DNA from 4 places in the Pseudomonas sp. GW821-FHT12A04 genome. Region 3 is predicted to be linked to each of the others. Evidence: predicted binding sites of a transcription regulator. Region 3 holds the regulator's gene; each other region holds the start of a gene.
What was found. Region 3 encodes sigma-54, which starts transcription at its own class of promoters, with help from an activator protein. Its sites were predicted from a motif close to ANTGGCATNNANNTTGCTNT; they were not measured.

Region 1 (7,349 bases), on a different contig from region 3:
GGTATCCGTAACTCCAACATCATGGCCATCGCACCGACCGCAACCATCGCCAACATTACTGGCGTATCGCAGTCGATCGAGCCGACCTACCAGAACCTGTATGTGAAATCGAACCTGTCGGGCGAATTCACCGTGATCAACCCGTACCTGGTTCGCGACCTGAAGGCTCGCGGTCTGTGGGACTCGGTCATGATCAACGACCTGAAGTACTACGACGGTTCGGTGCAGCAGATCGAGCGCATCCCGCAAGAACTCAAAGAGCTCTACGCGACTGCCTTCGAAGTGGACACCAAGTGGATCGTTGACGCCGCCAGCCGTCGTCAGAAGTGGATCGACCAGGCTCAGTCGCTGAACCTGTACATCGCTGGCGCTTCGGGCAAGAAACTGGACGTGACCTACCGCATGGCCTGGTACCGTGGCCTGAAAACCACTTACTACCTCCGTGCCCTGGCTGCGACCAGCACCGAGAAGTCGACCATCAACACCGGCAAGCTGAACGCGGTTTCCAGCGGCGGCAACCACGGTGACGACTCGGTCCTGGCGGCGCCTGCAGGTCCCGCTCCAGTGCCAAAGGCTTGCGCCATCGACGAGCCGGATTGCGAAGCTTGCCAATAAGCTGAGCCAGCAAGCACCCAAAGGTGCTTGCTCGAAACCCCCGATCAGCCTCTGGCGGGTCGGGGGTTTTCTTTTGCCTGTTCCTACAGGCTTTCGGCGAGCACAAAAAAGCCCTTCTTGCGAAGGGCTCCTTGTGCAGCATGTTCAGCCAACCAGCATCAAGTCATCTGAATGATGGTCTGCATGATGGTGCTCTGGGTGGAAATGGTCTTGGCGTTCGCCTGGTAGTTGCTCTGCGCCTTGATCAGGTCGACCAGTTCGTTGGTCAGATTGACGTTGGACTCTTCCAGGGAGTTGGAAACGATCGAACCCAGGGTGCCGGTCTCCGGCGCATCGTAGCCCGGGATACCCGACGCGTAGGTTTCTTTCCAGCTGGTGCCGCCTACCGGCTGCAGGCCTTGCTCGTTGGTGAAGCTGGCCAGGGAAATCTGACCGATCGGCTTGGTCTGGTTGTTGCTGAAGTTGGCCAGCAGCACACCGCTGCCATCGATGGTCAGGTTGGTGATCTGGCCGGTGGCGTAACCGTTCTGCGCCGGAATCGAACGCGCGGTGTCGGCATTGAACTGGGTAGTGTTGGCCATGGCGATGGTCAACCCTGCTGGATCGGCTGCGGCACCGTTGGCTGTCCAGACGCCATTGGTGACACTGCCCGGGGTCCAGTTGGTGATTTTCAGGTCACTGCTGATCACCGAAGTCGGTGGCGTGGTTGGTGGCGTCACTGGCGTGCTGACCGAAGTCAGTTTGCCGGTGGAATCGAACGACATGGTCGAAGCAACCGGCGCGGTAACAGTAGGATCACTGCCATCCGGATTGCGGCCATCGATCAGTGTGTAGGTGTCCCACGTGTTCGCTCCAGTCTTGACCATGTATTGATCCATGGTGTGCTGGTTACCCTGCGTATCGTAGATCGGGGTACTGAACGACTTGGTAAAAGTCTCGGTCTTGGACGGGTTGAACTTGTTCGCCGCAACCGTCTGGTCGATCACTGCCGACGTCGAGTTCAGGTTGATCGTCGACGACACGGTGCTGGTGGACTTCGGTGCCAGGTTGGACGTGTCAATCCGCAGGTCCGTCAGCACGCCATTGACGATCTTGCCGTTGGAGTCCACACCGTAACCTTGCAGGCGGGCAGTACCGTCGCTGTTGGTGACGTAGCCTTCCTTGTCGGTCTTGAACGTACCGGCACGGGTATAGGTCAGCGAGCCGTTGTTGCTCAGGACAAAGAAACCGTTGCCCTGGATACCCATATCGAGCACGTTGCCGGTGTTGCTCACGTCACCCTGGCCGAACTGCTGGGAAACGTTGGCCAGGCGCACACCGTTGCCGACGGTCTTGCTGCCGGTACCCAGGCGGGTCGCCGAGTACACGTCTTCGAATTCTGCACGGGACGATTTGAAACCGGTGGTCGCGACGTTGGCGATGTTGTTGCCGGTCACGTCCAGTTGTTTGTTGGCTGCATAGAGACCGCTAAGGCCGATATTAAAAGACATCATCCACTCCTTTATGCCGTGTTAGTCGGCTCTACATACCAATGGTTTGTACTTTGGACAGAGCAACGCTGCCCAGCCCGGCCAGATTGAGCATCAACTCACCGCCGGTCTGGCTGATGGTCACGCTGTTGACGGTCGCGGGCAGGTTGGTGATCAACGCAACGGACTGACCATCGATCGTGGTCGTGGCGCCGAAGGTATAGGTGCCTGCAGGTACGGTCTCACCCGCATCGTTCTTGCCGTCCCAGATGAAGCTGGCGTTGCCGGCCTTCTGTGAACCGAGGTCGATGGTGCGCACTGTCTTGCCGGCTGCGTCGGTGATCTTCAGGGTGGCAGACGCCACCGAAGACGGAACGACCACCGTGCCGCTGAGGCTCTTGGTGGTATCGACCACGGCCTTGTCGCCTGGAGCGATGACCGAACGCCCCACCAGCGACGACGCCTGCAAGGCCTGGGACGAGTTGTAGTTGCTGGCCAGGCCGGTCACCGTATCGTTGAGCGTGGTGATGCCTTCCAGGCTGCTGAATTGCGCCAGCTGGGCCACGAATTCGCCGTTGTCCTGGGGTTCCAGCGGGTTCTGGTTTTTCAACTGAGTAACCAGCAATTTCAGGAATGCATCCTTGCCCAGGGCCTTGTTGCCCGTGGCGCTGCCGGTTGCCGACGCGAGGCCGTCAGTCGTGGTGCTGGTCTTGATCGAGGAGTTGGCCAGGATATCGTTGAGGCTCAAACCACTGGTGGAATCGCTAACACTCATCTGAGTCGCCCCTTATCACTGACCGAGGGTCAGGACCTTCTGCATCATGGTTTTGGCGGTGTTCATCATTTCGGCGTTGGTCTGGAACGAACGGCTTGCGGAAATCATGTCGGCCATTTCCTCCACCACATTGACGTTCGGGTAGTAGACGTAACCCTTGGCATCGGCCGCCGGATGGTTCGGCTCGTAGCGCGCGTCAAGATTGCTCTGGTCTTCGACCACACCCAGCACCTGAACACCCTGACCGGCGGCGTCCTGGCTCTGGAACAGCGAATCGCTGCCGCCGCTCTGCCCGCCCTGGAACATGGTGGCGAATACCGGGTGACGCGCACGGTAGGTCTGGTCGATGCTCGACGAGACCGTTTCGGCGTTGGCGATGTTCGAAGCGACGGTGTTCAAACGCGTGGTCTGCGCACTCATGCCGCTACCGGCAATGTTGAAAACACTGGATAGAGACATGGCTTACTCTCCGCGCAGGGCTGATACCAGCCCTTTGAATTTGCTGTTGAGCAGGGTGAAGCTGGCCTGGAAGCCGATCGCGTTTTCCGCGTAGTTCGACTGCTCCAGCTGGGCGTCCACGGTGTTCTGGTCAATCGACGGTTGCATCGGCGTGCGATACAGCAACGACTCGTCGCCATTGCCCAGGCCTTCAGCCTCGATATGACGGCTGTTGGTCATGTTCAAGGCAAAAGTGCCGCTTTTGGTTTTCTCGTTCTGCTCGGCGAGCACTTTCGAGAAGTCCAGGTCCCGAGCCTTGTAGTTCGGGGTATCGGCGTTGGCGATGTTGTTGGCCAGGACTTCGGCACGCTGGGCTCGGAAGCCCAGGGCTTGTTCGTGGATACCGAGCGCTTTATCGAAGCTGATGCTCATGTCGGGAAACCTTCGGGTGACCTGATTTTTCGTAGAATCAACTTAGCAAGCCCCATGCCAATTCAGAAAACCCCGGAAACCGGGGCCTTGCAGGCCATGGCGACACGGCAATGACAGAAAAGCGGCAACGGTTTTCCGCCGGATGCCGCTTTTCTGCCGCCTCCTCACCCTTTTCAGAACACCGCCGCCCCTGTGGGAGCGAGCTTGCTCGCGATTGCGGTGTGTCAGGGAAAGTTGAACTCGACTGTCAGGACGCTATCGCGAGCAAGCTCGCTCCCACAGGGGCCAGCAGCGTTTGCAAGAAATCAGCACACAAAAAACGGGAGCCTATAAGGACTCCCGTTTTCGATGACGCCGGCAAATTCACTTCGCCTGGTAAATGATCCCCGGGCTGCACTGGACCATCTGGTAATGATCCGGCAAACCGTTCAACGCTTCGGAAGCACCGAGAAACAGGTAACCGCCTGGCTTCAATGTGCTGTGGATGCGCAGCAGGATGTCCTTCTTCACCTCGGCGGAGAAGTAGATCAACACATTGCGGCAAAACACGATGTCGAACTTGCCGAGGCTCGCGTAGCTGTCCAGCAGGTTGAAGGAACGGAATTCCACCCGGCTCTTGATCGGCGCCTTGATCGCCCAGCGCCCCGGCCCTTTCGGGTCGAAATAACGCTGCAGGCGCTCAGGCGACAAGCCGCGGCCGATGGCCAGACTGTCGTACTCGCCGGTCTTGCAGTTGTTCAGCATGGTACCGGACAGGTCGGTGGCAACAATCTGTACACCCATCCTCAACTGGCCCATGTTGACCCGCTCGAACTCGTCGATGGACATCGACAGCGAATACGGTTCCTGGCCCGACGAGCATGCTGCCGACCAGATGCGCAGGCGCTGACCGGGACTGGCCTTGATCGCTTCGGGCAGTACCTTGTTCTTCAAGACTTCAAACGGGTAGGTGTCACGAAACCACAGGGTTTCGTTAGTGGTCATGGCATCCACCACCTGCTCGCGCAAACCGCTGCGCGGCTGGGTCTGCATGCGCTGAACCAGTTCCCCCAAAGACTTGATGCCTTGCTGTTCCATCAGTTTGTTGAGACGGCTGGAGACCAGGTACTGCTTGTTTTCACCGAGCAAAATGCCACAGGCTTTTTCCAGAAATACCCGGAACTGTTCGAAATCCAAATTACCCGTAGACAATGATGCCGCCTCTTAAATCGTGTTGACTGCCAGGGGTGCGAACCCCTAGCTGATATCTGCTGCTTTGATCCGGTCGACTACCCGGGATGCCAGGTCATCAGGACGGAACTTGGCCAGGAAGTCATCGGCACCGACCTTCTTGACCATCGCCTGATTGAATACCCCCGACAACGAAGTATGCAGGATGATATGAAGCTTTTGCATGCGCGGGTCGTTGCGGATTTCCGCCGTCAGGGTGTACCCGTCCATCTCCGGCATCTCGATGTCGGAGATCATCATCAGGAACTCTTCTTCCGGCTTCTTGCCCTCGTCGACCAGTTTGCGCAGGTAGTCCAGCGCTTGCCGACCGTCGTTCAACGCCACCACTTCCACGCCGACCGTTTGCAGGCAGCGCGTGACCTGCTTGCGCGCCACCGACGAGTCGTCGACCGTCAGCACGCGCAACGAAAGCGCCTTGTGCTGGGTTTCGACATCCACCACACCCACGGAAATCGCTTCCGGCGTCGGCGCCACTTCCGCCAGCACCTTCTCGACGTCGATGATTTCGACCAACTGATTGTCGACCCGCGTCACCGCCGTCAGGTAGTGATCGCGCCCGGTGCCCTTGGGCGGCGGATGGATCTCCTCCCAGTTCATGTTGACGATGCGTTCCACCGAGCGGACCAGGAAACCCTGGGTCTTGGTGTTGTACTCCGTGATGATCACGAAGGGGCTGTTCTTGTCTTTCAACGCGCCGGAACCAGTCGCCATCGCCAGATCAAGGATCGGAATGGTCGCCCCCCGGATGTTCGCCACACCGCACACGACAGGACTGGATTTGGGCATCAGCGTCAGTTTGGGGCATTGCAGCACCTCCCGAACCTTGAACACGTTGATCCCGTACAGTTGCTGGCCGTCGAGACGGAACAACAACAACTCAAGGCGATTCTGCCCCACCAGTTGCGTGCGCTGGTTTACCGAATCCATTACACCAGCCATGCCAGACTCCTACGCCAACGCCAAGTGTTGTTGCGACGCGCCTTCATCACTAAACGGCACGGCGCTTGCTTTTTTAATCGTTATGAACACAAAACCGACATTTTTTCGACGCCTGACCACACCGTACCGCAAATTGCTCGGCGTGCTGGCGGCTGTTTGCCTGTTCAACGCTGGCAGCCCTGCCCTTGCTGACGCGGTTACCTTGCCTGACATGCTTATCGGCGTCACTCAGGGCTTTCTTGAATTCACCGTAGAAGACTATCTGGCGACCAGTCAAACGGAGGGTCGCTACGAGATCCAGGTCAACCAGCTCGATCCGCGCATGCACATGCCCATGTGCGACAGGGAATTGACAGCAACACTCGAGAGTCCCAAGCCGCTGGGACGGGTTACGGTCAAGGTTCGCTGCGAGGGCGCTTCCCCCTGGACGGTGTTCGTACCCGCTCAAGTCCGCCTGTTTCGCGATGTCGTGACCAGCGCCCGGCCACTGCGCCGTGCCGCCATTGTCGAGCCTGGGGATGTGGTCCTGCGCGAGCGCGATATCAGCCTCATCAGCCAGGGCTACCTGACCGCCCTCGATCAGGCGATCGGGCAGCGACTGACCCGACCAATGGTCGCCGACCAGGTGATTACCCTGGTGCATATCGAACAGGCCGAAGTCATCCGCAAGGGTGATCAGGTGGTGATAACCGCCCGCAGCGGTACCCTCAGCGTGCGCATGCCGGGCGAAGCCCTGTCAAACGGCAGCCTGAGCGAGCAGATCCGGGTGAAAAACCTCAATTCCCAACGAGTCATCAAGGCGCAGGTCATGGCGCCGGGGCAGGTGGAAGTGTCCATGTAATTCGCTCTGTTCATCAGAATGTGGCGCTTGCCGCGGCTGTTCCCTAGACTGTGCTCCATGCAGGGCATGCGCTGACGCGCGCAAGGTTCATTGATAAATGAGCCTAAAGTTTTCCAGGGAATGGCCGAAACCATGGCAAGCGTCCAAATTCCCAGAGGTTTTTTATCATGGTCATCGATTTCAGCCGTTTGAACAGCTCCTCGTCCCTGACGGGCAGTACACGTACCAGCGCCAGCAAGGAAAGTGCCGAGGCCGGCAAATCCGCGCCGCTGGAGTCCGCGGCCGAACAGGCCGGTACCGTCAAAAGCGGGGAATCGGTACATCTCAGCGATGAGGCTCAACAGTTGCAGAAGGTCACTGAACAGCTGCGCGATCAGCCTGCCGTCGACAAAGCCCGCGTGGCCGAATTGAAAGCAGCGATTGCCGATGGCAGCTATAAAGTCGACAGCAACCGTGTAGCCAGCAAACTGCTCAACTTCGAAGCCCAGCGCTAGGCCACCGCCGGCGCCAGGCTTTTGGACGCTTAAAACCCAAGGCCAGCCATGCACGACACTCATTTACTGCAACTGATCACCGACGACTTTGCCCCAGCGCAACACCTGCTGGAGTT
Region 2 (7,349 bases), on a different contig from region 3:
CCCAGCGCCCGTTTCAGCACATGCTGCATGCCCGGCTGGTCCCAGACGTGATCCTCGCTGATTCGCTGCAATTGGTCGGCGTGCCAGCGATACACCCGACAATCGCCGACATGAGCCAGGGTAAAACGCCGGCCGCGCAGGACCAGCGCACTGAGGGTGGTCAGCAGCGGTTGTCCGCCGCCATTGGCCTGCAACCAGCGGTTCTGCGCCAGCAGCAGACGATCGAGTGCCTGTGCGACGCTCCAGGTTTCCGGCGTGGCGTAGTAATCCAGCGCCAGGGCCTGCAGCGTCGAACGGGCAGCCAGACCGCCATCGACGCATTGGCTGACTCCGTCGGCAATCGCGAACAGGTAACCCTTGCTCGCGGCCAGCGCCGGAGCCGGCGTGACCAGGCGCAGGGCATCCTGGTTTTCCTCGCGAGGACCGATGGCGCTGGCTTCGGCGAAACTCAGTTGCAGGCTCATCGGGGCGTCAGACTCGCGCTGCCGTCACGGCGGCCGAACCCCAGGTGGTTCTCCAGCGACGTTTTACGCCGTGCAGACCGAACCAGGCCAGAACGCCGAGGCTGGCGAACAACCACAGTGCCAGTTGATAGCTGCCGGTGCTTTGCTTGATCGCGCCCATGCCGGCCGCGAGGGCAAAGCCACCGATACCGCCGGCCATGCCGATCAGGCCGGTCATCACGCCGATTTCCCGGCGAAAACGCTGGGGCACCAATTGGAATACCGCGCCATTGCCTGCGCCCAGACCGAGCATGGTGCAGACGAAAAGTGCCAGTGCGGCGTAGGAACTCGGCAGATTGAAGCCGACCACGGCAATGCAGATCGCCGCGACGGTGTACATAGCCAGCAGAGTCCGAATGCCGCCGAACCGGTCAGCCAGCGCGCCACCCAAGGGGCGCATCAGGCTGCCGCCGAACACGCAGGCAGCGGTGTAGTAGCCGGCAGTCACCGGGCTCAAGCCGTACTGGTCGTTGAAATAACCGGGCAGGGCACTGGCCAGACCGATGAAGCCGCCGAATGTCACGCTGTAGAAAAACATGAACCACCAGCTGTCACGATCGCCCAAGGCCTTGAAGTAGTCGGCCATGGATTTGGCTTTTGGCCGCTCGGGGGCATTGCGGGCCAGCCAGGCGAAGACGATCAGGGTCAGAATCAGCGGAATCAGGGCGAAACCGAACACGTTGCTCCAGCCAACCGCCGCCGCCAGCACCGGGGCGATCAATGCGGCGAGCACCGTGCCCGAGTTCCCCGCGCCGGCGATGCCCATGGCCTTGCCTTGATGCTGCGGCGGATACCACTGCGAGGCCAGGGGCAAGGCGACGGCGAACGAAGCGCCGGCCATGCCGAGGAACAGGCCCAGCAGCAACGCCTGCTCGTAGCTGTGGATTCCGAGTTTCCAGGCGCCGAACAGCGCGCAGATCACGATGACCTGACCGATCAGGCCGGCGGTTTTGGGCGACAGGCGATCAGCCAGCATCCCCATCACGAAGCGCAACACCGCCCCGGCCAGAATCGGCGTGGCGACCACCAGCCCCCGTTGCTGCGTCGTCAGGTGCAGGTCGGCGGCGATCTGTACCGCCAAAGGACCGAGCAGGTACCAGACCATGAAGCTCAGGTCGAAATAGAGGAAGGCTGCGAACAATGTGGGTGTATGGCCGGATTTCCAGAAGCTTGAATTCATTGCGCACCTCAGCTGTGAAGAGTCTCGAAAGGAGTCATGAGCTTGCAGGTGGGGCGCCGATACGGCCGCACCACCGGCCCCGTGCTGTGGGGCCAAAACGAAAAAACGCCGCTACCCGATCCGCCAAGGGCAAATGAGGTGAGCGACGTCTTTGTCGTAGGTGGGGCAACCGCCGTTGGTTACCTGTGTTGATTACTTAGCGAGATCTGTGCCAACAACCGAAACCGGGTTGCAGCCATTCGCGAGCAAGCCCGCTCCCACAGGTGATTCGTGTTCGGCGTAGCGCCCTTGTGGGAGCGGGCTTGCTCGCGAAGGCGATAGAACATTCGCCACGGAACTTCAGCCGAGCAACTCGCTCATGGCAATAATCTGCTCCGCCACTTGAATCAGCTTCTGCTGGCGGCTCATCGCCTGGCGGCGCATCAGTGTGTAGGCCTCTTCCTCGTTGCAGTCCTTCATTTTCATCAGCAGTCCCTTGGCCAGTTCAATGCGCTTGCGCTCGGCCAATTGCTGGTCGCGGGCATGCAGTTGGGCACGCAAGGCCTGATCGCTTTCGAAACGTGCCATGGCCACATCGAGAATCGGCTGCAGGCGTTGTGCGTGAATGCCTTCGACGATGTAGGCGCTGACACCGGACTTGATCGCCTGTCGCATCACATCGGGGTCGTGTTCGTCCGTGAACATCACAATCGGTCGTGGCTGGTCGCGAGTCACCAGCACCACTTGTTCCATGACATCGCGGCCCGGTGACTCGGTATCGATCAGAATCACATCCGGACGCACCGTTTCGACGCGTTCGGGCAGGTCGATGGTCAGGCCGGATTCATCGATCACTTCGAATCCGGCCTCGATCAGGGCGGCCTTCAGGCGCCCGACTTTTTTAGCGGTGTCGTTGATCAGCAGGATACGCAGCATGTTCATGGTCTCCTGTCAGCGGCTGGCGGATCGGTGCGAGCTGTCGCTCATGGCGTGCAGTTTGAAACTGCGGGCATAACCGGCCGGGTCCGAACCGTCCCAGGTCTTGCCGTCGATCAACTGACTGCTGCGCATCTTCTTGCCCAGTGCCGCGACCCCTACAGCGCTGGCCGCTTCACGATACAAGTCTAGTTGCTGGACTTGACGGGCCACGGCGAGGTAATCCGGGTCGTCGCGCAACAAACCCCAGCGACGGAACTGGGTCATGAACCACATGCCATCGGACAGGTACGGCAGATTGACCTCGCCTTCACCGTGGAAGCGCAGGGCGTGTGGGTCTTGCCAGCGATTGCCCAGACCATCGACATAGTCGCCCAGCAGGCGCGGCTCTATGCACTCCAGCGGCGCATCGAGGTATTGCGCTGCACTGAGCAATTGCGCGGTGCTGCGACGATTTTCGCTGCTTTCTTCAATGAAGCGACTGGCCTCCAGAATCGCCATCACCAACGCGCGGGCAGTGTTGGGGTATTGCTCGACGAAGGCGCGGGTGCAGCCCAGGACCTTTTCCGGATGATCGGGCCAGATGGTCTGGGTCGTGGCCAAGGTGAAGCCGAGGTCCTGTTGCACGGCGCTGGCGGACCAGGGTTCGCCGACGCAGAGCCCGTCGATACGCCCGGCCCGCAGGTGCGCGACCATTTGCGGCGGCGGCACCACCACGCTGTCGACATCCAGGAGCGGGTGAATGCCCTGGCTGGCGAGCCAGTAATACAACCACATGGCGTGGGTGCCGGTTGGAAACGTTTGGGCGAAGGTGAATTTTGAGCGAGTTTGGTGCACGTGCCGTTCCAGTGCTTCAGGACTGGTCACTCCAAGCGCTTGCAAACCACGGGACAGGTTGATGCTCTGGCCGTTCTGATTCAGGCCCATCAGCACGGCCATGTCGGTCGCGGCCACGCCACCGATGCCCAGGTGAACGGCGTAAACCAGACCGTAGAGGCTGTGGGCGGCATCGAGTTCGCCGCTGACCAGTTTGTCCCGCAGGTTGGCCCAGGACGACTGACGCTTGAGGTTCAGGGTCAAGCCATGGGGTTGGGCGAAGCCCTGGGTGGCGGCGACAACCACCGAGGCGCAGTCGCTCAGAGCCATGAAGCCGAGATTGATTTCGGTTTTTTCCGGGGCATCGCTGCCATTGACCCAGGCCAGAGGGCCGGCTGATGGTTCGTTCATCGCGTGTTCACCTTGCAAAAAAAACGTCGTCCCGAGTTCTTGCATGAGCAGGTCGGGGACGACGCCATTGTCTTTGCACACATTCGGTCGTTGGCATGGGTGCTGGTGCCCAGAGTGGTGCAAGGCATATGCCATTATCCGTTGATTTGATCACGCGCCTCGCTTGCCACCCCGTTGCCCGGCTATAATCGCCGCCTCAATTCGCCGCCAATCGAGTCAAATCCGCCCATGTACACCCTGGCCCGTCAGCTGTTGTTCAAACTCTCCCCGGAAACCTCCCACGATCTGTCCCTGGACCTGATCGGCGCGGGCGGGCGTCTTGGGCTCAACGGCTTGCTGTGCAAGGCCCCGGCGAAGACGCCGGTGAATGTCATGGGCCTGGACTTCCCGAATCCGGTGGGGCTGGCCGCCGGCCTGGACAAGAACGGCGCGGCCATCGATGGTTTCGCCCAACTGGGTTTCGGTTTTGTCGAAATCGGCACCATCACGCCGCGTCCGCAGCCGGGCAACCCGAAGCCGCGCCTGTTCCGTCTGCCGGAAGCCGAGGCGATCATCAATCGCATGGGGTTCAACAACCTCGGCGTCGATCACCTGCTGGCCCGCGTGGCGGCGGCCAAATACAAGGGCGTGCTGGGCATCAACATCGGCAAGAACTTCGATACGCCGGTCGAGCGTGCCGTGGACGACTACCTGATCTGCCTGGACAAGGTCTACGCCCACGCCAGCTATGTGACGGTCAACGTCAGCTCGCCGAACACGCCGGGCCTGCGCAGCCTGCAATTCGGTGACTCGCTCAAGCAGTTGCTGGCCGATCTGGCCGAGCGCCGCGCGGAACTGGCCTTGCGTCATGGCAAACATGTACCGCTGGCGATCAAGATCGCGCCGGACATGAGCGACGAAGAAACCGCACAAGTTGCGCAAGCGCTGATCGAAACCGGGATGGATGCGGTCATTGCGACTAACACCACCCTGAGCCGTATAGGCGTCGAAGGCATGGAGCACGGCGAAGAAGCCGGTGGTCTGTCCGGCGCGCCGGTTCGCGACAAGAGCACCCACACCGTGAAAGTGCTGGCATCGGAGCTGGGTGGTCGGCTGCCGATCATCGCTGCCGGCGGTATTACCGAAGGCAAGCACGCAGCGGAGAAAATCACCGCGGGCGCGAGCCTGGTGCAGATCTACTCGGGCTTCATCTACAAAGGCCCGGCGCTGATTCGTGAGTCGGTAGACGCAATCGCAGCACTACGCTGAAGACTGTTGGGGCTTTTGTGGCGAGGGGGCTTGCCCCCGTTCGGCTGCGAAGCAGCCGCAATTCCGGCCACTGTGTTTTACCTGTGTCACCGAGTCGATTGGTTTCGGGGCCGCTTCGCGACCCAACGGGGGCAAGCCCCCTCGCCACAAGGGTATCGTCGCTGAATGTGAAGCAGGCATAAAAAAGGGCCCCTTTAAAGGAGCCCCTGGGCCGGAGCCCGCCGTCCGGATGGGACGTGCATGGTTAATTCAGTACAAATCAGATTGTCGTGTCGGAGTGTTCTGCCCTGTAATTAGCCGACGGCGTGAAGTTCGTTGAGTCTGTGGATTCCCGCAGTGCCGGTCATACCGTCCCAGTTGTCGCCGCGTCCTTCTCGCCAGCCGTTAATCCAGGCTTGACGTACCGACGGTAGAGTAAATGGGCAAAGCTCACGGGATTTACCACCAACGCCATATTGATATCCGCGCAAAAATGCTCTTTCCAACGGATCACGCTTAAGTCTTCTCATAGGGTGTTGCCCTCACTTGTTGACTGTATTTATCGCGTCGACCTCTATTGAGGTCTGGCAGAAAAACTCTGCCGTTGGGGGCTCGTTGCCGGCGTGACGAGCCAAGGTGTTGGCGTCATTGCGGCGCCAACCTGTATTGAGTTCTAACCAATGCGTCACATCGAGGGAATGATCGTTTTGTCATAAGGACGTAACCGTTCATGTGCTAACGCCATAAGTAACAGAGCGTTTGTAGCGTATTTATTGGCCAAACCCCGGTATGATCGGCTCTGCGCTGGATGATGGGCTTAATCCTTTAGTGAGAATGGCTCCCGTTGCCGGGAAGCACTATTCGACGAAGGGTCGACTTATGACATTTTGTTGCATCAACTTTTTTATCTGTCCTTGCATCTAAGCTCATTTAACCCGAGCAGCAGGGGTGGAACGGCACACCTTCGTGCCACGCGGGCGCTCTTCGAGAAAAGTGCCTGATTGAAAACCGGACCGGCAATGCGTTGCCCGGTCACTTAGCTAAAGGTTCTGGAATTCCCATGTCCGATCGTTTCGAACTCTTCCTCACTTGCCCAAAAGGCCTTGAAGGCCTGCTCATCGAGGAAGCCGTCGGGCTTGGCCTTGAGGAAGCGCGGGAGCACACCTCTGCCGTACGCGGCATGGCCACAATGGAAACCGCTTATCGCCTGTGCCTGTGGTCGCGCCTGGCCAACCGCGTGCTGCTGGTGCTCAAGCGTTTCCAAATGAAGGACGCCGAAGACCTGTACCACGGCGTGCTGGACATCGAGTGGCAAGACCACATGCTCAATGACGGCACCCTGGCCGTCGAATTCAGCGGCCATGGCTCAGGTATCGACAACACCCACTTCGGCGCGCTGAAGGTCAAGGACGCCATCGTCGACAAACTGCGCACCCCGCAAGGTGACCGTCCGTCCATCGACAAGCTCAACCCGGACCTGCGCATTCACCTGCGCCTGGATCGTGGCGAAGCCATTCTGTCTCTTGACCTGTCCGGTCACAGCCTGCACCAGCGCGGCTATCGCTTGCAGCAAGGTGCGGCGCCGCTCAAGGAAAACCTCGCGGCCGCCATCCTGATCCGTTCCGGCTGGCCCCGTATCGCGGCCGAAGGCGGCGCTCTGGCCGACCCGATGTGCGGTGTCGGCACGTTCCTGGTGGAAGCCGCCATGATCGCTGCCGACATGGCGCCGAACCTGCGTCGCGAGCAGTGGGGCTTCACCGCCTGGCTCGGTCACGTACCGGCGCTGTGGAAAAAACTCCACGAAGAAGCCACCGAACGCGCCGCGGCCGGCCTGGCCAAGCCGCCGCTGTGGATTCGCGGTTACGAAGCCGACCCGCGCCTGATTCAACCGGGTCGCAACAACGTCGAACGTGCCGGCCTCAGTGAGTGGATCAAGATCTACCAGGGTGAAGTCGCGACCTTCGAGCCGCGTCCGGACCAGAACCAGAAAGGCCTGGTGATCTGCAACCCACCATACGGCGAGCGTCTGGGCGACGAGGCGAGCCTGCTCTACCTTTACCAGAACCTTGGCGAACGCCTGCGTCAGGCTTGCCTCAACTGGGAAGCCGCGGTGTTCACCGGCGCCCCGGACCTGGGCAAGCGCATGGGTATCCGCAGCCACAAGCAGTATTCGTTCTGGAACGGCGCCTTGCCGTGCAAGCTGTTGCTGATCAAGGTGTTGCCGGATCAATTCGTCACCGGCGAGCGTCGTACTCCGGAGCAGCGCCAGGTCGAGCGCGAGCAAGCCGCCTACGATC
Region 3 (7,349 bases):
GATTTCCAGAGCAGGCATCGCGATGTGAATCCTTTAGCTGAGGTCGCGGTGGCGGACCTGGACGTTCTTCAGGGATTGTTGCAGCGTTTGCCCCAGACGCTCGGTCAGGTAGACGGAACGGTGATGTCCGCCAGTGCAGCCAATGGCAATGGTGACGTAGGCGCGGTTGCTGGCGGCAAAGCGAGGCAGCCACTTTAGCAGGTATGTGGAAATGTCCTGGAACATCTCTTCGACATCCGGCTGAGCCGCCAGGTATTCGGCAACCGGTTGATCGAGCCCGGACTGTTCGCGCAACTCCGGTTTCCAGTAAGGGTTGGGCAGGCAGCGCACATCGAACACCAGGTCGGCGTCCACCGGCATGCCGCGCTTGAAGCCGAAGGATTCCACCAGGAACGCAGTCCCCGGCTCCGGCTGATTCAACAGACGCAGTTTGATGGCATCGCGCAGTTGATACAGGTTCAGGCTGGTAGTGTTGATCTTGAGATCGGCGAGGTCGGCAATCGGCCCGAGCAGGACGCTCTCGACGCTGATGGCTTCGGCCAGCGAGCGGTTGGCGTTGGTCAGGGGGTGACGTCGGCGGGTTTCCGAGAAACGCTTGAGCAGGGTTTCTTCGTCGGCGTCCAGGTACAGCACATCGCACTGGATGTGGCGGGCACGGACTTCCTCGAGCAGGTCGGGGAAGCGTGACAGGTGGCTGGGCAGGTTGCGCGCGTCAATGGAAACGGCGACCAGCGGCTGCAACATCTCGGTATGAACCAGGGCGCGTTCGGCCAGCTCCGGCAGCAGACCGGCTGGCAGGTTGTCGATGCAGTAGTAGCCGCTGTCCTCAAGAACGTCGAGGGCGGTACTTTTACCTGAGCCGGAACGGCCACTGACGATGATCAAGCGCATGATTACTGACCGTTTTGCTCGTCAAGGACAACCTGATACAGGGCTTCGTTGCTTGTAGCACTACGCAGCTTTTCGCGAACTTCCTTGCGGTCGAGCATGCTGGCGATCTGTCGCAGCAGCTCAAGGTGCGCATCGGTGGCGGCTTCCGGGACCAACAGCACGAACAGCAGGTCAACCGGCGCGCCGTCGATGGCGTCGAAATCGATAGGGGCGTCCAGGTGCATCAATGCACTGATGGGCGAAACACAGCCCTTGAGACGGCAATGTGGAATAGCGATGCCATTGCCAAACCCGGTGGAGCCGAGTTTTTCACGGGCGATCAGCGCCTCGAAGACATCTTGCATCTCCAGGGCCGGCACTTCGCGGGCGATAAGATTGGCAATTTGTTCGAGGGCTTTCTTTTTACTGCCTCCCGGCACGTTCACCAGGGAACGGCCGGGGGTCAGGATACTTTCAAGTCGGATCATGGGTTGGGAGTGTTAACGACCGGTTGCGCCCTGGAGGAGGCTCTGGGTCTTTTCCTTATGCTTTTTGAGTTGTTTATCCAGCTTGTCGGTGAGTGCGTCGATCGCGGCATACATATCGGTATGTTCCGCGTTGGCGACCACTTCATTCCCGGGAATATGCAGCGTGGCTTCGATTTTCTGCTTCAGTTTTTCGACGGTCATCGTGACCTGCACATTAGTGATCTTGTCGAAATGTCGCTCCAATCGTTCGAGTTTTTCGCCGATGTAGGTGCGAAGAGGTTCGGTCACTTCCAGTTGGTGTCCACTGATGTTGACTTGCATACAGCTTCTCCTTCGTTGCCAGTGCATAAAGCGGCAGATCAGATGATCTACCACTGGAACGCTGTGGCGTGGCCCTACATCAACCGCTTGCGTTCGCTCGAAGGCGCGATCCCGAGGGATTCGCGGTACTTGGCGACGGTGCGGCGAGCCACCTGAATGCCTTGTGCCTCCAGTAAACCAGCGATCTTGCTGTCACTCAACGGCTTTTTCTGATTTTCCGCTGCAACCAGTTTTTTGATGATCGCCCGGATCGCCGTGGACGAGCATTCGCCGCCTTCGGAGGTGCTTACGTGACTGGAAAAAAAGTACTTCAGTTCATAAATGCCCCGGGGGGTGTGCATGAACTTCTGGGTGGTCACCCGTGAAATCGTCGATTCATGCATGCCGACCGCTTCGGCGATGTCATGCAGGACCAGCGGCTTCATGGCTTCGTCGCCGTACTCCAGAAAGCCGCGCTGATGCTCGACGATCTGGGTGGCAACCTTCATCAGGGTTTCATTGCGGCTTTGCAGGCTCTTGATGAACCAGCGGGCCTCCTGCAACTGATTGCGCATGAAGGTATTGTCGGCGCTGGTGTCGGCGCGGCGCACGAAACCGGCGTACTGGGCATTGACCCGCAGCCGTGGCACCGACTCCTGATTGAGCTCCACCAGCCAGCGCTCGTTGTCCTTGCGCACGATGACGTCAGGAACGACGTACTCGGCTTCGGTGGACTCGATCTGCGAGCCCGGGCGCGGGTTGAGGCTCTGGACCAGCTCGATGACCTGGCGCAGCTCATCTTCCTTGAGCTTCATGCGACGCATCAACTGGCTGTAGTCGCGGCTGCCAAGCAGGTCGATGTAATCGGTGACCAGGCGCTTGGCCTCGGCCAGCCAAGGGGTCTTGGCAGGCAGCTGGCGCAATTGCAGCAGCAGGCATTCGCCCAGGTTGCGGGCGCCGATGCCGGCGGGCTCGAATTGCTGGATGCGGTGCAGGACGGCTTCGATTTCGTCCAGTTCGATGTCCAGTTCCGGGTCGAACGCTTCGAGGATTTCCTCGAGGGTTTCGTCCAGGTAGCCCTGATTGTTGATGCAGTCGATCAGGGTCACGGCGATCAGGCGATCGGTGTCGGACATCGGGGCCAGGTTCAGTTGCCACAGCAAGTGGCTCTGCAGGCTTTCGCCGGCCGAGGTGCGGGTGGTGAAGTCCCACTCGTCATCATCATTGCTGGGCAGGCTGCTGGCGCTGGTCTGGTAAACGTCTTCCCACGCGGTGTCGACGGGGAGTTCGTTGGGGATACGCTCGTTCCAGTCACCCTCATCGAGGTTATCAACCGTCGGGGCGCTTTCCTGGTAGGAGGGCTCCTGGATGTCGGTGTTGGGCTTTTGTTCGGCGTTGTCGGCCAGGGGGTCGGAATTGTCGAAGTCGTCGCCTTCTTCCTGGCGTTCGAGCATCGGATTGGACTCCAGGGCCTCCTGGATTTCCTGTTGCAGGTCCAGGGTTGACAATTGGAGCAGGCGGATGGCCTGTTGCAGCTGCGGTGTCATCGTCAGCTGCTGGCCCATTCTCAAGACTAGCGATGGTTTCATGGCAGGGGCTTAACACCTTATTCGCCGGCGCACATGCGCCATCCACTACAGGGCGCCGGGGCGCCAAACTTAAGCAAATTATATGCCTGAAACTAAAGGGTTTGCCTAGAGCGCTGTAACAATAAAAAACTATAAAGCTGTGTTGCAGCGCTGCCCTTGTCGAGGGCTGACCACGCTTGTCGGCACGGAAGCGCTGGTGAGTGGCTGGTCAGGTGCCCGGGCAAGCTGCCTGGGCACGGCTCAGCGCTTACAGGCGGAACTCATGGCCCAGATACACTTCCTTGACCAGGTCGTTGGCCAGGATGGTCTCTGCGTCGCCTTCGGCAATCAGTTGGCCGTCATTGACGATATAGGCGGTTTCACAGATATCCAGGGTTTCACGAACGTTGTGGTCCGTGATCAGCACGCCAATGCCCTTGGCCTTGAGGTGGTGAATGATCTGCTTGATGTCGCCGACCGAAATCGGGTCCACGCCGGCGAAGGGCTCGTCGAGGAGGATGAATTTCGGGTTGGTGGCCAGGGCGCGGGCGATTTCCACGCGACGGCGCTCACCACCGGACAGGCTCATGCCCAGGTTGTCGCGGATGTGGCTGATGTGGAATTCCTGCAGCAGGCTTTCCAGCTCCTTGCGACGACCGGCCTTGTCGAGTTCCTTGCGGGTCTCGAGGATGGCCATGATGTTGTCGGCCACCGACAGTTTGCGGAAGATCGATGCTTCCTGCGGCAAGTAGCCGATACCGGCCTTTGCGCGGCCGTGCATCGGTTGGTGGCTGACGTCCAGGTCATCGATCAGGACACGGCCCTGATCGGCTTGCACCAGGCCGACGATCATGTAGAAGCAGGTGGTCTTGCCGGCGCCGTTCGGGCCAAGCAGGCCGACGATCTGGCCGCTGTCGATGGACAGGCTGACGTCACGCACGACCTGGCGGCTCTTGTAGCTCTTGGCCAGATGCTGAGCTTTCAGAGTTGCCATTACTGGGCCTTTTTCTCGTCGGTTTTCTTCTTCGGCTGGATCACCATGTCGATACGCGGACGCGCCTCGGTGACTTTGCTGCCTGTGGCGCGACCGGCGCTGGCGAGTTTCTTGTCCGTGTCGTAGACAATTTTCTCACCTTGGGTGACGTTGTTGTCCTTGTCGACAACTTTGGCCTTGTCGATCAGTACGACGCGATTTTGCGAAGCGTGATACTGGATCGTCACGCCCCAACCCTGGACAGGCTTGGTATCGCCAGCCGTTTGCAATTGCTCGAAGTACGCCAGGTTGCCCACCGAGGTCACTACGTCAATGTCGCCAGCCGGGGTGCGGGTGATGGTAACGGTGTTGCCTGTCACCTTCATCGAGCCTTGGGTGATGATCACGTCACCCTTATAGGTAGCAATACCTTGCTTGTCGTCCAGCTGGGCATCGTCGGCCTGAATACGGATAGGCTGCTGTTGGTCTTCCGGCAGAGCCCAGGCGCTCACGCTTCCCAGTGCTGCGCCCAGACTGAGCAAAATCGGGAGGGTTTTAACGAGCCTCATACTGTCCTCTTACGTTCGATAGCAGGTGTATCCTGCTTTCTTTCAAATACGCTTTCATTCCCTTGCCAGTCGATACACCGCCAGCGCCGTCGATTCTAACGTCTTGCTCGGTCTGCGCATATTGCTGCTGCGGGAACACGGTCATGCGGGTGCTGGTGATCAGGGTTCTACGGTTTTTCTCGTCGAAGCGCGTGATGCGCACGTCATCGATCAGTTCGACCTGTGTGCCATCAGGGTTGACCTCGCCGCGCAGGCTCTGGACGTGCCACGGGAATTCAGTGCCGCGGAACACATTCAGGTCGGGGTTGGTCAGCAATGTCACCTCGGTCGCTTTCACGTGCTCGACCTTGTCGGACACCAGATCATATTGCAGCTTGCCGTCGGGCAGGTACTGCACGCTGTGGGCGTTGATGGCGTAATAGTCGATCGCGCTTTCATCGACCGGCGTTACCGGCTTGTCGAGGAAACGTTCCGGGCTGATGTTCCAGTAGCCAACCGCAGCGAATATCGCCGCGATGCAACTGAACATCAGGGTGTTGCGAAATTTTTTGCTCAGCATAGTGGGCTCACAGGTACGCCGCATTGGCCGCGTCGAGGCGGTCCTGGGCGCGCAGGATCAATTCGCAGAATTCGCGAGCGGCACCTTCGCCGCCACGGGCGAGGGTGATGCCGTGGGCGTGTTCACGCACGAAGCTGGCGGCATTGGCCACCGCCATGCCCAGGCCGACGCGGCGAATCACCGGCAGGTCCGGCAGGTCGTCGCCGAGGTAGGCCACCTGTTCATAGCTCAGGTTGAGTTGGGCCAGCAGTTCGTCGAGTACCACCAGTTTATCCTCGCGACCCTGATAGAGGTGCGGGATACCGAGGTTTTTGGCCCGCCGCTCGACCACCGGGGTCTTGCGGCCACTGATGATGGCGGTCTGCACGCCGGCGGCCATCAGCATCTTGATGCCCTGGCCGTCGAGGGTGTTGAACGTCTTGAACTCGCTGCCGTCTTCGAGGAAGTACAGGCGCCCATCGGTCAGGACGCCATCGACATCGAACACCGCCAGCTTGATCTGTTTGCCGCGTTGCAGCAGGTCCGCACTCATTACATTACTCCTGCACGCAGCAAGTCGTGCATGTTCAAGGCGCCGACCGGGCGGTCTTCACTGTCGACTACGACCAGCGCGTTGATTTTATGGTCTTCCATGATTTTCAGCGCTTCGGCGGCGAGCATCTCGGCGCGGGCAGTCTTGCCGTGTGCTGTCATGACCTGTTCGATGGTAGCGCTATGGATGTCGATGCTACGGTCCAGCGTGCGACGCAAGTCACCGTCAGTAAAGATCCCGGCCAGCTTTCCGTCGGCCTCCAGGATCACGGTCATGCCCAGGCCTTTGCGGGTCATTTCCATTAGCGCGTCCTTCAGCAGGGTGCCGCGCTGTACTTGCGGTAACTCTTGCCCGGCGTGCATGACATTTTCCACTTTCAGCAGCAGGCGTCGGCCCAGGGCGCCGCCGGGATGGGAAAAGGCGAAGTCTTCGGCGGTAAAGCCACGGGCTTCCAGCAGCGCGACTGCCAAGGCATCGCCCATGACCAGGGCGGCGGTGGTCGACGAGGTGGGGGCCAGGTTCAACGGACAGGCTTCGTGCTCGACGTGAACATTCAGGTTGACCTCGGCGGCCTTGGCTAGCGGCGAGTCAGGCTTGCCGGTCACGCTGATCAACTGAATGCCCAGGCGCTTGATCAGTGGCAGCAGGGTCACGATTTCATTGGTGGAGCCGGAATTCGAGAGCGCCAGAATGATGTCGTCGCGGGTAATCATGCCCATGTCACCGTGGCTGGCTTCAGCCGGGTGCACAAAAAACGCCGTGGTGCCGGTGCTGGCCAAGGTCGCGGCAATCTTGTTGCCGATGTGTCCCGACTTGCCCATGCCGACCACGACCACGCGGCCTTTGCTGGCCAGAATCATCTCGCAAGCGCGTACGAAATCTGCGTCGATATGGGGTAGCAGGCCTTGCACGGCTTCTACCTCGAGGCGGATGGTGCGTTGTGCTGATTGAATCAGGTCGCTGGATTGGCTCATGTCAGAAATCGTATAGCCTGATGAAAAGGCGGCGATTATAACGGTTATGATCGAATCCCTCACGCTAGTTCGTCGCGCATTGCCATCCTTGTTGCCGGAAACCTTCTAAACGGGGCCTTCAACCTGTCATGCGGCTGAACATGACCTGGCTTTGGCCTTGGGCGCGCAGCCGTTGCAGTGATATAGTTCGCCGCCAGTTCGGCCTGCCCGGGAGGTATGTGCTTTTGTCAGAAAGCCAGGCGTCCGAGTGAGAGGCTGCATCGCAAGGAGTTTAGATGAGTGCCGATAAAGCCTACGCGGTCGAGCTGAAGGGACTGTCCTTCAAGCGCGGTGCGCGCAGCATTTTCAATAATGTCGATATCCGTATCCCGCGCGGCAAGGTCACCGGCATCATGGGGCCTTCCGGGTGTGGCAAGACCACGCTCTTGCGTCTGATGGGCGCCCAGTTGCGGCCCACCAAGGGCGAAGTCTGGGTCAACGGTCAGAACCTGCCAAAACTGTCGCGCAGCGACCTGT
Region 4 (7,349 bases), on a different contig from region 3:
GCGGTCCTTGGCACGGGAGATCACGATGTGGCCGGATTCCAGTGGCTCCCGGAGCACCTCCAAAACCTTGCGATCAAACTCCGGTAGTTCGTCCAGAAACAGGACGCCGTGGTGGGCGAGGGTGATTTCACCGGGCTGCGGTTTCGAGCCGCCCCCCACCAGCGCGGGGCCGGACGCCGAGTGATGCGGTTGGCGAAACGGCCGCTGCGGCCAATGGCTCAACGGCGAGCAACTGACGACCGACTGAATCGCCGCCACTTCCAACGCTTCATTTTCGGCCAGGGGCGGCAGCAATCCCGGCAAGCGGCTCGCCAACAGGGTTTTTCCCGTTCCCGGCGGACCGCTGAACAGCAGGTTGTGAGCACCAGCGGCAGCGATCAGTAGCGCACGCTTGGCCGCGAGTTGCCCCTGCACTTCATTCAAGTCGGGGTAGGGTTTGCTGGCGTAGAGCAGGCCATTGGAGACATAAGGCTCAATCGGTGTATGCCCATTGAAATGCGCAACGGCCTCAAGCAGATGATCCACCGCAATTACTTTCAGTCCCGAGGCCAGGCACGCTTCCTCGGCGTTCGCTCGCGGCACCATCAACCAGCGCCCGGCCTTGCGCGCTGCCAGCGCCGCTGGCAAGACCCCACGAACCGCCCGCACGGCACCTGATAACGCCAACTCCCCAAGGCATTCCGCATCATCGAGCGTCAACGTAGGCACCTGCACACTGGCCGAGAGAATCCCCAGGGCAATCGCCAGATCGAACCGCCCTCCATCCTTGGGTAAATCCGCCGGCGCCAGATTCAACGTGATCCGCCGCGCCGGAAACTGCAGCCCCGAATTGATGATCGCGCTACGCACCCGGTCCTTGCTTTCCTTAACCGCCGCCTCGGGCAGACCGACCATGGTCAGCGACGGCAAACCATTGGCCAGGTGGACTTCAACGGTGACAGCGGGCGCATCCACGCCAATCTGGGCGCGGCTGTGGACGATGGAGAGGGACATGGTCGTTCCTTGAGATGACGGGAGCCGCTTCCTGCGGGTTTTTGAAGGGTAGTCGTGGAGTCCGGTCGGAGAGGAGGGAAACTTTCGCAGAATGTTGCTGAAGCCACGCTCTGTAACAGCAGCCAAACGCTGAGTTTGGCTGCACAGCTGTCGTAAAACCTGCTGACAAAGCCAGCCTGACACGCCCCTGCGCATTTATTTCGCGTGTAAATCAAGCAACTTATGTTGAGGCAGCTTGTTTGGAAGAAGTTGTGTCGTCAAACAAGCTATTATCGCCGTTCAGGATTTTGCCGGCGAAGCTCTCGGCATCCATCTTCTTTTTACCTTCTGCGACATTCGTAAAATAGTTGAAGTCTAAATCTATCCAGTGCTTAAGTTTGGCTTCGTAGTTGTTTGGATACTGTGCTTGCTGAACTGGGGGCAAGCCCTTGTAATGGTCAAGGACACTTTTGGAGAAGTTTGTGAGTTTTCCAGTGTTGTTGTATTCAAACTCTGCTTCGGCCACCACTTTCTGTCGCCATGCAAATTCTTGTTTGGCTGACTCTTCCAGTGCTGCCCGTCTTTCATTGATGGTAAAGGTGCCGCTGTCATCGTAAGTAATTAAGGCAAGCTGATCCATGGGCATCCCCGAAAACGGATTTTTGCCGAGTCCGTTTGTATACTGTGTCGCACTTTTGGCGCGCGCTAGTAATGTGGCATTATCTGTGTCAGGAACTTCAGAGTCGTATGTTGATTTATTGGCAGTATAATTAGCACTCACTAACTCGTTGAATGTGTTATTAGCCATCGAGCTCAGTTCCGTTCTAGTTAGGCGTGCATCCCGGGCCTGTGCGCGTACTGAGGCTTCGCTCAATTGGCTCGCTAGTGTGGAAACGGTACTGCTATCTCGTGCGTTGCCAAATGGGACTTGGGGTGTGCTTTGGTTGACGCCTGGGTTTTTGCCGGGAGTCGCTGTCAATTTTTTTGTTTCAGCCAGCGCTTGGCCGCTGTTAGCTGCAAAATTGTTTAGTGAGTTAACCATTTTTTGCCACTCCCTGTTCGATGACTAAAATATAATATGTTGCCTAATAAATGTTGATGTTTTGGCAAGATCTTATAAGCCGACTAAGGCGCTACATGCTTTATTTCATGGTGATTACTATTGACCAGACATAGGTGGACGGATTTGCTTTGGTTACCTTGATGGTGCAGGTGGCCCCACCACTAGGCGTGGCCGTATTATTCCATTTTGGAGTTTTACTCGCACCAAAGCCAGGAGTCGTCACAAATGTAGCTAAATAAATACATTTCTTGTTGCCAATTTGATATCGCAAATTAGCATGATTGTAATCAGGTGATATCTGGCTTTGTATGACGTACGTATCTGAGCCATTTGCAATCACGGACGCTTGTGGAGTAGGTGATGCGTTTGCTTTCGTTATAGCTTCGTTGTTTGTTATGGGGGTATACGTAGCAGTCTGTGTTCCAAGGTTCTTGAATGTGACTGTAACAGACGGCCCAGCGACCGCTGAACTTATGTGAAATGCAGTCAATGCGAAAGCGGCAATTAAAGACTTGGATATTTTCATGGATGTTGCTCCTTGTGGTGTTGCTAACAGTATTCCATTTAAAAAGTTGTGCTCATCACAAACTATTATCTAAGCCATGTAACATGGGCTTAAACTTTTTCGAGCGAATTGGCGAACCGAAGCCTGCGGAAATACTGGCAGGCCCGAAGGTCTTCCATGCACGGCCGTAATTCGAGAAAGGAATAAATCTCTGGTTCGAACGTGGTCACGGTGCGTCGGGTGCTGTTCGAGTCGCTAAACCCATTGCTGGCTAATCAGTTGGGAGTGAGCTTAGGAACCGGAGCTTTGCTGCGCAATCGGAAGGGGAGTGAGATCTTCGTAGGAAGTTGCCGGGATTCTTGCGGCCTTGAAGAGCGCAGGTTGCGGCAATTCCTACAGGTGAGTCTGAAGGTCGTGGCGACCATTTCGCGAGCAGGCTCGCTCCCACAGTGGATTGGGTTCCACAGTGAGCATTTGCGGTGTTATTCGGTTGGTGGGTTCAGTTTCGCTTCCAGCTCGGCGACTTTCGCTTCGAGGCTTTCGAGGCGGGCGCGGGTGCGTGCCAGTACGACCATCTGGCTATCGAACTCTTCCCGACTCACCAGATCCAGTTTACTGAAGCCGCTCTGCAGCAACATTTTGAACTGGCTTTCGATTTCAGCTTTCGGCAGTGGCGTGTCACCGCTGAAAAGGCGGGAGGCGGTGCCGGTGAGGGCGTCGAGGAAGTCTTTTGGCGCGAGCATGGGCAATGTCCTGGAAACAATGACGGGCAGTGTATCACGCAGTGTCTATAGTCATTTGCGCGGGCAAGGGATGCACGCTTTTCGCGCATTGGGACAGGCGGCGTTGCACCGTTGTTGTGCGTAACGTGCGGGGTCTTGTCGCGAAGTATCCACCATCCACCTGTAATTGCTTGAAAACAGTCGGTTTTGTGGAGATGGCAAGCTTTCTGCTTAGATGCTGGTGACCCATGCACTGATGCAGTCGCTGTGACGAATGCAGTGCGCCAAACGGAACGCGGGGGAGTGTTTCGTGAGGAGCGGTTAGCTGGCGTCGGACGGGCAGGTAAGGCCGACGATGCGTTACAAAGCCAGGCACTGCGCTTAGACTTGAGACGGGTTTGTTTTCCTGGGGCAAGTCCACCAAATTCGGGAGAGAGTTTTCATGAAGCTAGTCACTGCCATCATCAAGCCGTTCAAGCTGGACGACGTACGCGAGTCGCTGTCCGAGATCGGCGTGCAGGGCATTACCGTCACCGAAGTCAAAGGCTTTGGTCGGCAGAAGGGTCACACCGAGCTGTATCGCGGCGCGGAATACGTGGTCGATTTCCTGCCCAAGGTGAAGATCGACGTCGCCATCGACGACAAGGATCTGGACCGGGTAATCGAGGCCATCACCAAGGCTGCCAACACCGGCAAGATCGGTGACGGCAAGATCTTCGTGGTCAATCTGGAACAGGCGATTCGCATCCGTACCGGCGAAACCGATACCGACGCTATCTAAGCCGCCACAAACCCAACGCCCCAGGAGAAAACAATATGACTCTGCGTAAATTCGCAGGGCTAGGAGCCCTGTTGTCCATCGTAATGCCCAGCCTTGCTCTGGCGGCAGACGAAGTGGCGGCCCCAGTCCTCAACTCCGGCGACACCGCCTGGATGTTGACCTCGACAGCTCTCGTGCTGTTCATGACCATTCCCGGCCTCGCGCTGTTCTACGGCGGCATGGTTCGGTCGAAAAACATTCTTTCCGTGATGATGCAGTGCTTCGCCATTACCGGTCTGATCAGCGTCCTGTGGGTCATTTATGGCTACAGCATCGCGTTCGACACCACGGGCATGGAGCAGGGCGTCGTCAACTTCAACTCGTTCTTCGGCGGCATGGGCAAGGCGTTCCTTGCGGGTGTCACGCCAGCGAGTCTGACCGGCCCGGCAGCGCTGTTCCCCGAGGCGGTGTTCATCACCTTCCAGATGACCTTCGCGATCATCACCCCGGCGCTGATCGTCGGTGCGTTCGCCGAGCGGATGAAGTTCTCCGCGATGCTGATTTTCATGGGTATCTGGTTCACCCTGGTGTATGCGCCGATTGCGCACATGGTCTGGTCCGGCAACGGTGGCCTGATGTGGGACTGGGGCGTGCTCGATTTCGCTGGCGGCACCGTGGTGCACATCAACGCCGGTGTAGCAGGCCTGGTTGCTTGCCTGGTGCTGGGCAAGCGCAAGGGTTTCCCGACCACGCCGATGGCGCCGCACAACCTCGGTTACACCCTGATGGGCGCGGCCATGCTGTGGGTTGGCTGGTTCGGTTTCAACGCCGGTTCCGCCGCTGCGGCCAACGGCACCGCCGGCATGGCGATGCTGGTGACGCAAATCGCTACCGCTGCTGCTGCACTGGGCTGGATGTTTGCCGAGTGGCTCACCCACGGCAAGCCTAGCGCACTGGGCATCGCTTCGGGCGTGGTTGCCGGTCTGGTGGCAATCACCCCGGCTGCCGGCACCGTTGGCCCGATGGGCGCGTTGGTAATCGGTCTGGCGGCTGGCGTGGTGTGCTTCTTCTGCGCTACCACCCTCAAGCGCAAGCTCGGCTATGACGATTCCCTGGACGCCTTCGGCGTGCACGGTATTGGCGGTATCCTCGGCGCAATCCTGACCGGTGTGTTCGCTGCTCCGTCCCTGGGTGGCTTCGGCACCGTGACCGACATCGCCGCACAAGTGTGGATTCAGTGCAAAGGCGTGGGCTTCACGGTGATCTACACCGCGATCGCTACATACATCATCCTCAAGGTGCTGGATGCGGTCATGGGCCTGCGTATCAACGAAGAAGAAGAAGCGGTCGGCATCGATCTGGCGCTTCACAACGAACGCGGCTACAACTTGTAAGCAGGCGCGTAAAAAACTGCCCGGCTTGCCGGGCATTTTTTTGTCTGGAATTTGTCGTTGAAGGCCGAGCTGAAAGGTTTTTTCCTACAGGTTTTATGATGTTTACGTCGGGTGTTTTTGTGCAGCCAAAGGCTTACAGGATTGAAGGAATATTAGGGCCTTTGTTTTTTCACAGAGCGCGCTAGAATGCGCCCCGAACGTGCGGAGAACTGTATGTGGCAACAGACTCTGATTACCTTGCGGGCGAGGCCCCGGGGCTTTCATCTGGTAACGGACGAGTTACTCGCCGGCCTGCCTGAACTCAAGGCGTGTCGGGTCGGTCTGTTGCACTTGTGGCTGCAGCATACCTCGGCGTCGTTGACCATCAACGAGAACGCCGATCCGGCGGTACGTCGCGACTTCGAACGATTTTTCAATCGTCTGATCCCACAAGGAACAGACGGCTATGAGCATAACGACGAAGGCCTGGACGACCTCCCGGCGCACTTCAAGGCCAGCGTGCTTGGCTGTCAGCTCAGTTTGCCGATTGCGGCAGGCCGGTTGGCGTTGGGGACCTGGCAAGGCGTTTATCTGGGCGAGCACCGTGATCATGGCGGTGCCCGTAAAGTCCTCGCCACCGTGCACGGTGAAGGGGCATAACCGCTGGTCAGCAGCGGTTGTTGATTTTTTTCCGGCAGCCTTCGACAGAGGGCAAAGCTGGGCTATAACTAATCTGCTTTTCGCAAGTCATGAGGTAGAACATGAGCGACGATGATCTGGAAAACGACGACCTCGAAGTAGGCGACGACGACGAAACCGAAGAAGGTCTGGAAGCAGCGGCGGAAGACGTCGCTGAAGACGACGGTGGTGATGCGCCGGTTCCGACCGCCAAAGGCAAGGCCAAGGCAGCGGTATCGGTCGATGAGCTGCCGAGTGTCGAAGCCAAGAACAAGGAACGCGATGCTCTCGCGCGGGCCATGGAGGAGTTTTTGGCCAAGGGTGGCAAGGTGCAGGAAGTGGAGGCCAATGTGGTCGCCGATCCGCCCAAGAAGCCGGACAACAAGTACGGCAGCCGGCCTATCTGAGCCTGCTACCCGCTTACTGAAAAAGCCCGCCGTCGCTGCGGGCTTTTTCATGCCTGAAACAAAAAACATGAAACCTGTGGTGATCCCTGTGGGAGCGAGCTTGCTCGCGATGGCGGAGTGTCAGGCAACATTTATTTTGAATGTTAAGCCCTCATCGCGAGCAAGCTCGCTCCCACGGGTTTTTTGTCAGTTCGATACCGAATTCCACCGCGCCAGCAATGCCGGCAAATCGCTCAGGCTGCGAATCTCCGCATCCGGCAACCGTTCGGCTTCCCAGACCTTGCCCGCCGGGTTGAACCAGATCGCCCGCATTCCCGCCTGCTGCGCACCGGCAATGTCATCACCTGGATGATCGCCAATGTGCACCGCCGATTCAGCGGTCACGCCACCGCGTTGCAAGGCCTCCTGGAACAATCGCGCATCGGGTTTGGCAATGCCGATGTCTTCGGCGCAAAGCGCAAACTTGAAGTAATCCGCCAGGCCCAGCCGACGCACATCGGCGTTGCCATTGGTGACCACGCCGAGGGCGTAATGATTGGCGAGGATTTCCAGGGTCGGTTCGACCTCCGGAAACACTTCGATCTGATGCCGGGCATGCAGGAATACTTCAAAACTCTTGTCCGCCAGGTCCGAGGCTTCGTCGTGCCCATAACCGGACTCTTCCAGTGCATGGAACAGTACCCGCCGACGCAGGGCGCTGATGCGGTGCTTGAGGCTGGGCTCGTTGCTCAATACGCGCTCACGAATGGCCCACAAATGTTCCACCGGCACTGCTCCCAGGTTGGGCGCGTGCTCGGTCAGCCATTCACGCAAAACGGCTTCGGCGCTGACGATCACCGGGGCGGTGTCCCACAGGGTGTCGTCGAGGT

Region 1: a site for sigma-54 is predicted at 3,772-3,791, ahead of flgB (flagellar basal body rod protein FlgB). Genes of this name have one in related genera too.
Region 2: a site for sigma-54 is predicted at 3,942-3,961, ahead of AC1RS8_RS11560 (CmpA/NrtA family ABC transporter substrate-binding protein). Genes of this name have one in related genera too.
Region 4: a site for sigma-54 is predicted at 3,477-3,496, ahead of glnK (P-II family nitrogen regulator). Genes of this name have one in related genera too.

Annotation. Positions count from the first base shown of each region.
Region 1 covers NZ_JBXAQZ010000008.1:221,757-229,105, reverse strand. The annotation lists gene AC1RS8_RS14850 (ribonucleoside-diphosphate reductase subunit alpha) at 1-615, shown strand, start outside; gene flgE (flagellar hook protein FlgE) at 774-2,105, opposite strand; gene flgD (flagellar hook assembly protein FlgD) at 2,137-2,859, opposite strand; gene flgC (flagellar basal body rod protein FlgC) at 2,875-3,318, opposite strand; gene flgB (flagellar basal body rod protein FlgB) at 3,322-3,729, opposite strand; gene cheR (protein-glutamate O-methyltransferase CheR) at 4,093-4,920, opposite strand; gene AC1RS8_RS14820 (chemotaxis protein CheV) at 4,966-5,898, opposite strand; gene flgA (flagellar basal body P-ring formation chaperone FlgA) at 5,981-6,739, shown strand; gene flgM (flagellar biosynthesis anti-sigma factor FlgM) at 6,907-7,233, shown strand; gene AC1RS8_RS14805 (flagella synthesis protein FlgN) at 7,282-7,349, shown strand, end outside.
Region 2 covers NZ_JBXAQZ010000006.1:116,924-124,272, forward strand. The annotation lists gene AC1RS8_RS11545 (bifunctional protein-serine/threonine kinase/phosphatase) at 1-464, opposite strand, end outside; gene AC1RS8_RS11550 (nitrate/nitrite transporter) at 472-1,683, opposite strand; gene AC1RS8_RS11555 (ANTAR domain-containing response regulator) at 2,023-2,598, opposite strand; gene AC1RS8_RS11560 (CmpA/NrtA family ABC transporter substrate-binding protein) at 2,614-3,825, opposite strand; gene AC1RS8_RS11565 (quinone-dependent dihydroorotate dehydrogenase) at 4,054-5,073, shown strand; gene rmf (ribosome modulation factor) at 5,367-5,582, opposite strand; gene rlmKL (bifunctional 23S rRNA (guanine(2069)-N(7))-methyltransferase RlmK/23S rRNA (guanine(2445)-N(2))-methyltransferase RlmL) at 6,113-7,349, shown strand, end outside.
Region 3 covers NZ_JBXAQZ010000004.1:199,359-206,707, reverse strand. The annotation lists gene AC1RS8_RS08625 (HPr family phosphocarrier protein) at 1-18, opposite strand, end outside; gene rapZ (RNase adapter RapZ) at 34-891, opposite strand; gene ptsN (PTS IIA-like nitrogen regulatory protein PtsN) at 894-1,358, opposite strand; gene hpf (ribosome hibernation-promoting factor, HPF/YfiA family) at 1,371-1,679, opposite strand; gene AC1RS8_RS08605 (RNA polymerase factor sigma-54) at 1,754-3,247, opposite strand; gene lptB (LPS export ABC transporter ATP-binding protein) at 3,495-4,220, opposite strand; gene lptA (lipopolysaccharide transport periplasmic protein LptA) at 4,220-4,768, opposite strand; gene lptC (LPS export ABC transporter periplasmic protein LptC) at 4,755-5,327, opposite strand; gene AC1RS8_RS08585 (KdsC family phosphatase) at 5,335-5,859, opposite strand; gene AC1RS8_RS08580 (KpsF/GutQ family sugar-phosphate isomerase) at 5,859-6,833, opposite strand; gene AC1RS8_RS08575 (ATP-binding cassette domain-containing protein) at 7,109-7,349, shown strand, end outside.
Region 4 covers NZ_JBXAQZ010000002.1:283,833-291,181, forward strand. The annotation lists gene AC1RS8_RS04070 (YifB family Mg chelatase-like AAA ATPase) at 1-993, opposite strand, end outside; gene AC1RS8_RS04075 (hypothetical protein) at 1,214-2,014, opposite strand; gene AC1RS8_RS04080 (hypothetical protein) at 2,115-2,561, opposite strand; gene AC1RS8_RS04085 (accessory factor UbiK family protein) at 3,023-3,283, opposite strand; gene glnK (P-II family nitrogen regulator) at 3,705-4,043, shown strand; gene AC1RS8_RS04095 (ammonium transporter) at 4,079-5,416, shown strand; gene AC1RS8_RS04100 (secondary thiamine-phosphate synthase enzyme YjbQ) at 5,630-6,055, shown strand; gene sutA (dormancy-specific transcriptional regulator SutA) at 6,157-6,480, shown strand; gene AC1RS8_RS04110 (HAD family hydrolase) at 6,667-7,349, opposite strand, start outside.